Trichocoleus sp. FACHB-46: one gene and its partner. The protein of the gene in region 1 interacts with the protein of each later gene in a pairwise test. Links are inferred from orthologs where the notes say so. Each region holds a gene or a part of one and is shown in the gene's direction. Other genes may lie near its edges.

Region 1 (3,477 bases):
TCCAGTATAGGTCACGCCATCAATCACTTTGGTGGCTTTCCGGGTGGCAAATTCTGGACGCTCAGCCACATCGGTCGTGCCAGAAATCTCGTTTTCGTGACGCGCCACCAACACACCATCTTTGGTTGCAACCAAGTCAGGCTCAATGTAATCGGCTCCTTGGGCGATCGCTAACTCATAAGCCGCCAAGGTATGCTCTGGCCGCAGACCACTCGCGCCTCGATGACCAATTACAATTGGGGGTTGCCCGGTTAAGGTCGCAGCTTTCACTTCAACCATCGGCCATACTGCTAGCACCGTACTTGCTAGCAATCCTAACTTGAATAGACGCAGCATAAGATAACTCCTCACAAGCAGGTGAATTGATGCCTCATTAAGTGAAAATACGGGGTTCAGATTAAGCCTGTGTCTAGCTTTGAGTTAATAGCAGTTTAGGAGTGGGTTAAACTGTGATCGCTTTTAGTCTTTTTCCTCAACCAGAATCGGAAGTGGGAGCGTTAAACTAGCGTCTGGAGTTTTGATTCATGGGCAACGGAGCGTCTCTGTGGAACAGCCAACTGCACAGCCAACCCCTGCGATCGCAGCGCGAGTGCTAGAACTGCGGAAACTAGTGCAAAAGGCTGGCTATGAATATTACGTGCTCGACGCACCTACCATGCCCGATGCGGTTTACGACCAGCTCTACCGAGAACTCAAAGACTTAGAAATTCAGTACCCAGAGCTGATCACCCCCGATAGCCCCACCCAGCGCGTTGGCGAACGACCTGCCTCTCAATTCACCTCCGTCCGCCACAACGTCCCGCTCTACAGCTTAGAAAATGCCTTTGGCAATGCTGATTTGAACACTTGGCAAGAGCGCTGGCGGCGAGTTGCGCCAGATGTCGGTGCCGCAGAATATGTGTGTGAACTGAAAATCGACGGTAACGCGATCGCCCTGACTTACGAAAATGGCTTGCTAGTACGCGGTGCCACCCGTGGCGATGGCATCTCTGGCGAAGAGATCACCCAAAACATCAAAACCATTCGCTCCATTCCCCTACGGCTCAACCTCGATAACCCACCCCCTTCAGTCGAAGTGCGAGGCGAAGCCTTCTTACCGCTGGACGTGTTCGAGCAGATCAACCAAGAACGCGCCCAAGCAGGCGAAGCCGCATTTGCCAACCCCCGCAACGCCGCTGCTGGAACTTTGCGCCAACTCGACTCGCGCATCGTCGCCAAGCGCCGCTTAGACTTCTTTGCCTACACCCTACACATCCCCGATGCCTCCGCTCAAGGGGAAGTTGCTCATCCCTTCCAAATTCAAAGCCAATGGGAAGCTCTGGAATGGCTGCAACAAGTGGGATTCCGCGTTAACCCCAACCGCGATCGCTGCCCCAACCTAGAAGCCGTGAAAGCTTACTGCGATCGCTGGTCTACCGAGCGGGTGGAGTTGCCCTACATGACCGACGGCGTAGTGATCAAAATCAACTCTTTTGACCTGCAAACCCAGCTCGGATTTACCCAAAAATTTCCCCGTTGGGCGATCGCACTCAAGTATCCTGCCGAGGAAGCTCCCACACTGCTGGAAAATATTAGCGTCAACGTCGGTCGCACCGGAGCCATCACCCCCGTTGCCGAACTCAAGCCTGTGCAACTGGCAGGTACCACCGTTTCTCGTGCCACACTCCACAACCGCGATCGCATTGCCGAACTCGACATCCACATTGGCGACACCGTAATTGTCCGCAAGGCAGGCGAGATCATCCCCGAAGTGGTGCGAGTGCTGAAGGAACTGCGCCCCGCCGATGCCCGCTCCTTCACCATGCCGACTCACTGCCCAGAGTGTGGTCAACCCGTGGTTAAGCCTGAAACTGAAGCTGTCACCCGCTGCATTAATGCCTCTTGCCCCGCGATTCTGCGTGGAGCCTTGATTCACTGGGCCAGCCGCGATGCTTTGGATATCAACGGCTTGGGCGAGAAACTAGTACAGCAGTTTGTCGAACATGGCTTGGTGCATTCCGTCGCCGATCTCTACGACCTCACCACAGAGCGGCTGATGACGCTAGAGCGCATGGGGCAGAAATCCGCTCAGAAACTCGTCAACGCGATCGCCCATTCCAAAGCCCAACCTTGGTTCCGTGTCCTCTACGGCTTGGGCATCCGTCATGTCGGTAGCGTCAATGCTCAAACCCTCACCGCTCAGTTTCCCAGCGTCGAACAGTTAGCGAGTGCTGAGGTGAGTGCGATCGCGAGCGTCTATGGCATCGGCTCCGAAATCGCCCAAGCCGTACATCAGTGGTTCCGCATTCCCGCCAACCAAACCCTAATTGAGCGCTTACGTGCCGCCGGACTCCAGTTTGCCGAGGAAGGTACTGCTCAACCCACTAGCGGAAATCAAGCTTTAGCAGGCAAAACATTCGTGATCACAGGTACCCTACCCACACTCAAGCGCGATGAAGCTAAAGCTATGATTCAGCAAGCCGGAGGTAAAGTCACCGATTCCGTGAGTGCAAAAACTGACTATTTGGTTGCTGGAGAAAACGCTGGGTCAAAGCTAGAAAAAGCTCAATCTCTAGGTATTCCTCAACTCACTGAATCTGAATTATTAGGACTAATTGCATCAACCAGTGAGCAATAGACTTACTGCTGGTTTAGAGGTCGAATTCTAGCGGGTGGCCAGTAGATTTTGTACGCTCTACCCACAATATTTCTGTCCGGAAGAAATCCCCAAACATGAGAATCAAAACTATCGTTACGATTATCTCCTAAGACTAGGTAGGCATCGTTAGGCACTACCTCTGGTCCCCATTCGTAAGCAGGAGGCTCAGAAATATAGCTCTCCTGTAAAGGCTGGTCATTGCGATAGACCTTACCATCTTTGACTTGAATTGTTTCCCCCGGCGTACCAATCACTCGTTTGACAAAAAACTTATCTTTCATTGGCCTGTCTGTGGAACTTCTTTGCAGTGGGCGAAAAACAACCAGATCACCATCTTTGGGCACATATCTTAAAGACTTTAAAACAAAGATTCGGTCCTTAACTTGTAGCGTTGGCTCCATTGAACTGCTAGGAATTACAAACCTCTCAATTCGTTGCTGGAGAGATGCCGGAACTGCTCCCATTAATAAGCGAATTGCAACAATACTAGCAATCACTAAAACAATAATCTGTTGTGCTCGGATTGCTGGTTTTTTCGGTGCGTGAGCGTAGGCGTGATAACAAGCAAAACCCGTAATCATTGCAGGTAGCCAAACATGAATCTTGAGGCCTACCAAACCACTGGCAGCAACAATCATGGCTACTATCAAGACCGTACCAAGAAGGTTTTGCTGAAGGTAAACCTGCCCCAGTCCAGGCAAAAGTTGCGACAAAAAAACAGCCAACCAACTCTCTTTTTGGCTCGCATCCTCCTTGTGAAGTTCTAGAATGCTACCCCCCGTTACCCCACGGTACGCTTCAAACAAATCCACAATGTAGATAAAGACAACTGGCAGAAT
Region 2 (3,703 bases), on another replicon or contig:
TCGCGGGTCTCAATTTTTCAGGCAACGAAACCAGGTCACAAAAGAGGTAAAACAGGGGTGGAAGCTGTTTTACCTCTTTCGTTTTGTCAGTGTTTTCTCAACTGGGTCGGGCTTGCGCCAGCCAAATTCCATCGGGGATTAGGACACCTCGGAGTTGTTGAATGTGATGGGGGTGCATGAGGTAAGCCCAAGCCCTGCCCAACGGTTGCTCCTCTGAGTCAAAAACCGTAATCAGTTCTCGCTGATATTCGTTTTGCTCTGGCGATCGCCCTGACACAAAATCTTCTAAAGCATCTAAGCGGGACAAGATGGCTGTGTCCTGGAAGCTAAGCAAAAACCCGTGCACCGTTTGAGTTCCCCAAGTCATAGCTGGGTAGCCCAACGGCAAAGCAAATAGCTGACCACGAGCGATCGCGGGTGTTGCCGTCACAACTTTGCCTGCACAGTAGCGTTGGTAATTCACCTCGCCTGGCTTGAGGGTGCCGTAGACAAAGACTTTCAAGAAATCCATTTGCAATGTAATAGACCAGTGCCGAGCATTTAGAATAGGTAGGCAAACCAGATGACTGAAATTTAGCAGGAGTTCCGTTCGTGGAGTCCCGGTATACCCCCAAAGCAATTGAGGACAAGTGGCAGCAAACTTGGGCTGAGCTAGGCTTAGACCAGACCTCTACAGATCCTAACAAGCCCAAATTCTACGCGCTGTCCATGTTTCCCTATCCTTCGGGTAATCTGCACATGGGGCACGTGCGGGTGTATACCATTGCCGATGTAATTGCGCGACTGAAGAAAATGCAGGGCTACCGAGTGCTGCACCCAATGGGTTGGGATGCCTTTGGTCTGCCCGCAGAAAACGCGGCGATCGATCGCGGGATTCAACCTGCCGAGTGGACTTACCAAAACGTCGCGCAAATGCAGAAGCAGTTGCAGAAGCTGGGCACCTGTTTCGACTGGAGCCGAGAAGTCACGACCTGCTCGCCAGACTACTACCGCTGGACTCAGTGGATCTTCTTGCAGTTCTACCAAGCTGGCTTGGCCTATCAAAAAGAGTCGGCAGTGAACTGGGACCCGGTTGACCAAACGGTACTTGCGAATGAGCAGGTAGATAATGAAGGCCGTTCTTGGCGGTCGGGGGCGCAGGTAGAGCGCAAGCTACTGAAGCAGTGGTTCCTCAAGATCACCGATTATGCCGAGCAACTGCTTACTGACTTGGATAAGCTCAAGGGTTGGCCAGAGCGAGTCAAGCTGATGCAGGCTAACTGGATTGGCAAATCGGTGGGTGCTTATTTGGAATTCCCCATCGTCGGTTCTGACGAAAAGATTGGGGTGTTTACCACTCGCCCGGATACGGTTTATGGCGTGACTTATGTGGTGCTCGCGCCAGAGCATCCTCTCACGGCTCGCGTCACTACGAGCGATCGCCAGGAAGCCGTGGAAGCATTTGCTAAAGAAGTGGCGGGTCAGAGCGAATTGGAGCGAACCGCAGAGGACAAACCTAAGCGGGGTATTCCGACCGGAGGCAAAGCGATTAATCCGTTCACCGGGGAGGAAGTGCCAATCCTGATTGCCGACTACGTGCTGTACGAGTATGGCACTGGGGCCGTTATGGGGGTGCCTGCTCATGATGTGCGCGACTTCAAGTTTGCCACGGAAAAGAACTTGCCGATCAAGACAGTGATTGTGCCGGAAGGCGGCGATGCCAATGCGCCTCTAGAAGCTGCCTACACTGAGCCAGGCATTATGGTGAATTCTGGTCAGTTTGATGGCACGCCATCGATCCAAGGCAAGGAAGCGATCGTGAAATTTGCCGAAGCGCAAGGGTTTGGTAAGGCGCGAGTGCAGTATCGCTTGCGAGATTGGTTGATTTCCCGTCAACGCTATTGGGGCGCACCGATTCCGATCATTCATTGTTCCCAATGTGGTGCGGTACCTGTACCAGACCAAGATCTCCCGGTGCGGTTGCCAGAAAATGTTGCGTTTTCGGGCCGGGGGCCATCTCCTTTAGCACAACTCGAAGACTGGGTGAATGTGCCTTGTCCCAGTTGTGGCACAGCGGCGAAGCGGGAAACCGACACGATGGATACCTTCATTGATTCGTCGTGGTACTTCCTCCGTTACCCAGATGCTAACAACGATCAGCAAGCCTTTGACCCTGTCATCACCAATGACTGGATGGCAGTCGATCAATATGTGGGTGGGATTGAGCACGCCATTTTGCACTTGCTCTACTCCCGATTCTTTACCAAGGTGTTGCGCGATCGCGGTCTCCTCAATTTTGATGAACCCTTTGAGCGCTTGTTGACCCAGGGGATGGTGCAAGGTCTGACCTACAAGAATCCCACCACGGGTAAATATGTCACACCTAACTTGGTGAACGCAGGCGATCCCAGAGACCCTAAAACGGGAGAAACGTTGGAGGTCTTCTACGAGAAGATGTCCAAGTCGAAGTACAACGGGGTTGATCCAGAAGCGGTCTTGGCGAAGTATGGCGCAGACACGGCCCGGATGTTTATCCTGTTCAAGGCTCCTCCAGAGAAAGACTTGGAGTGGGATGACGCCGATGTAGAAGGTCAGTTCCGCTTTTTGGGTCGGGTGTGGCGGTTGGTAAGTGAGTTTGCGGAGAAGGGTGGCGATCGCACCAAGAAGGCTAATCTAGCTGAACTAAGCAAGCCAGAGAAGGATCTCCGCCGCGCCATCCACACAGCGATTCAAGCGGTGACAGAAGACTTTGAAGGAGAATATCAATTCAACACGGCGGTGTCTGAGTTGATGAAGCTGAGTAACGCCCTCACCGATACCACCTGCAAAGACTCTCCTATCTATGTGGAAGGGATTCAGACATTGCTCTTGTTGTTAGCTCCTTTGGCTCCGCATATTGCCGATGAGCTATGGCAGGGGATCGGACATACGGAGTCAATTCACTTGCAAGCTTGGCCTGAAGCGGACGCTGCGGCCTTGGTAGCAGACGAGATCACGATCGTGATTCAGATCTTGGGTAAAACCCGTGGCAGTATCCAAGTACCTGCGGGAGCTGACAAAGCAGCCCAAGAGCAATATGCTCGTGAGTCGGAATTGGCTCAGCGCTACATCGAAGGCAAGGAGATCAAGAAAGTGATCGTCGTGCCTGGTAAGTTGGTCAATTTCGTAGTGGCTTAATTCATTGCCAATCAGCTATTTCTGATTCAGAAAATCAATCACTTAAACAGAAGCACTCAGGTAGCTTTGATCTGAGTGTTTCTGTTTAAGTGATTGAAGTGCGATCGCTGTTTTTCTAGTGCCACTAATCTTCTAACTCTTGCTCAGAATCATCCCTGACTTTGAAATACCAGTAAAGATTGGCAATGGTAAGGTTAGAGGCTTCCTGAAGGTTGGCAGAAGTTAAAGCTTTATGTCCAGCAGCGATAGCTTGCTTATCAATATAGGCAGCATACTCTTGCCGTAAGTTGGGTTTGATGAGTAGTTCTAACTGATCTCTCAGCGAGGAGAGATGGGACTTATCCTTCAAGTCCTCATAGAGAGTTTGTTCAGGCACTATTTCCATCACACTAGTAGCTGTATTGAAATCAGCAGTGCTCTCTAGCTCAAGTGAATTGGAACTCTGCAATAACTTTCTTTCTGATTCAGGCAGCGATCGCTCCCAATCAATATGGTTTTGCCAAGACTCTAAAGCAACTAGATCGTGATCATGAATTCGGGTGATTTC

What was found. Proteins that work in one complex are often made in the same cells at the same time.
Region 2: the proteins of ligA (region 1) and leuS interact in binary tests that used the Escherichia coli proteins (3 or more experiments, as listed by UniProt). The link is inferred for Trichocoleus sp. FACHB-46 from one-to-one orthologs.

The regions. Positions count from the first base shown.
Region 1 is NZ_JACJOD010000013.1:193,630-197,106, reverse strand. What follows is about bases 197-3,080. They hold ligA (NAD-dependent DNA ligase LigA), read left to right. Parts: upstream 197-544; coding sequence 545-2,617; downstream 2,618-3,080. Other genes in these bases: lepB (signal peptidase I), read right to left, coding at 2,620-3,080; H6F72_RS08500 (glycerophosphodiester phosphodiesterase), read right to left, coding at 197-336. Outside these bases: more of H6F72_RS08500, read right to left, coding at 1-196; more of lepB, read right to left, coding at 3,081-3,477. UniProt on the Escherichia coli protein: DNA ligase that catalyzes the formation of phosphodiester linkages between 5'-phosphoryl and 3'-hydroxyl groups in double-stranded DNA using NAD as a coenzyme and as the energy source for the reaction.
Region 2 is NZ_JACJOD010000031.1:382,888-386,590, reverse strand. Bases 264-3,373 are described here. They hold leuS (leucine--tRNA ligase), read left to right. Parts: upstream 264-591; coding sequence 592-3,156; downstream 3,157-3,373. Other genes in these bases: H6F72_RS19810 (hypothetical protein), read right to left, coding at 3,281-3,373; H6F72_RS19820 (gamma-glutamylcyclotransferase), read right to left, coding at 264-511. Also shown: more of H6F72_RS19820, read right to left, coding at 98-263; more of H6F72_RS19810, read right to left, coding at 3,374-3,703.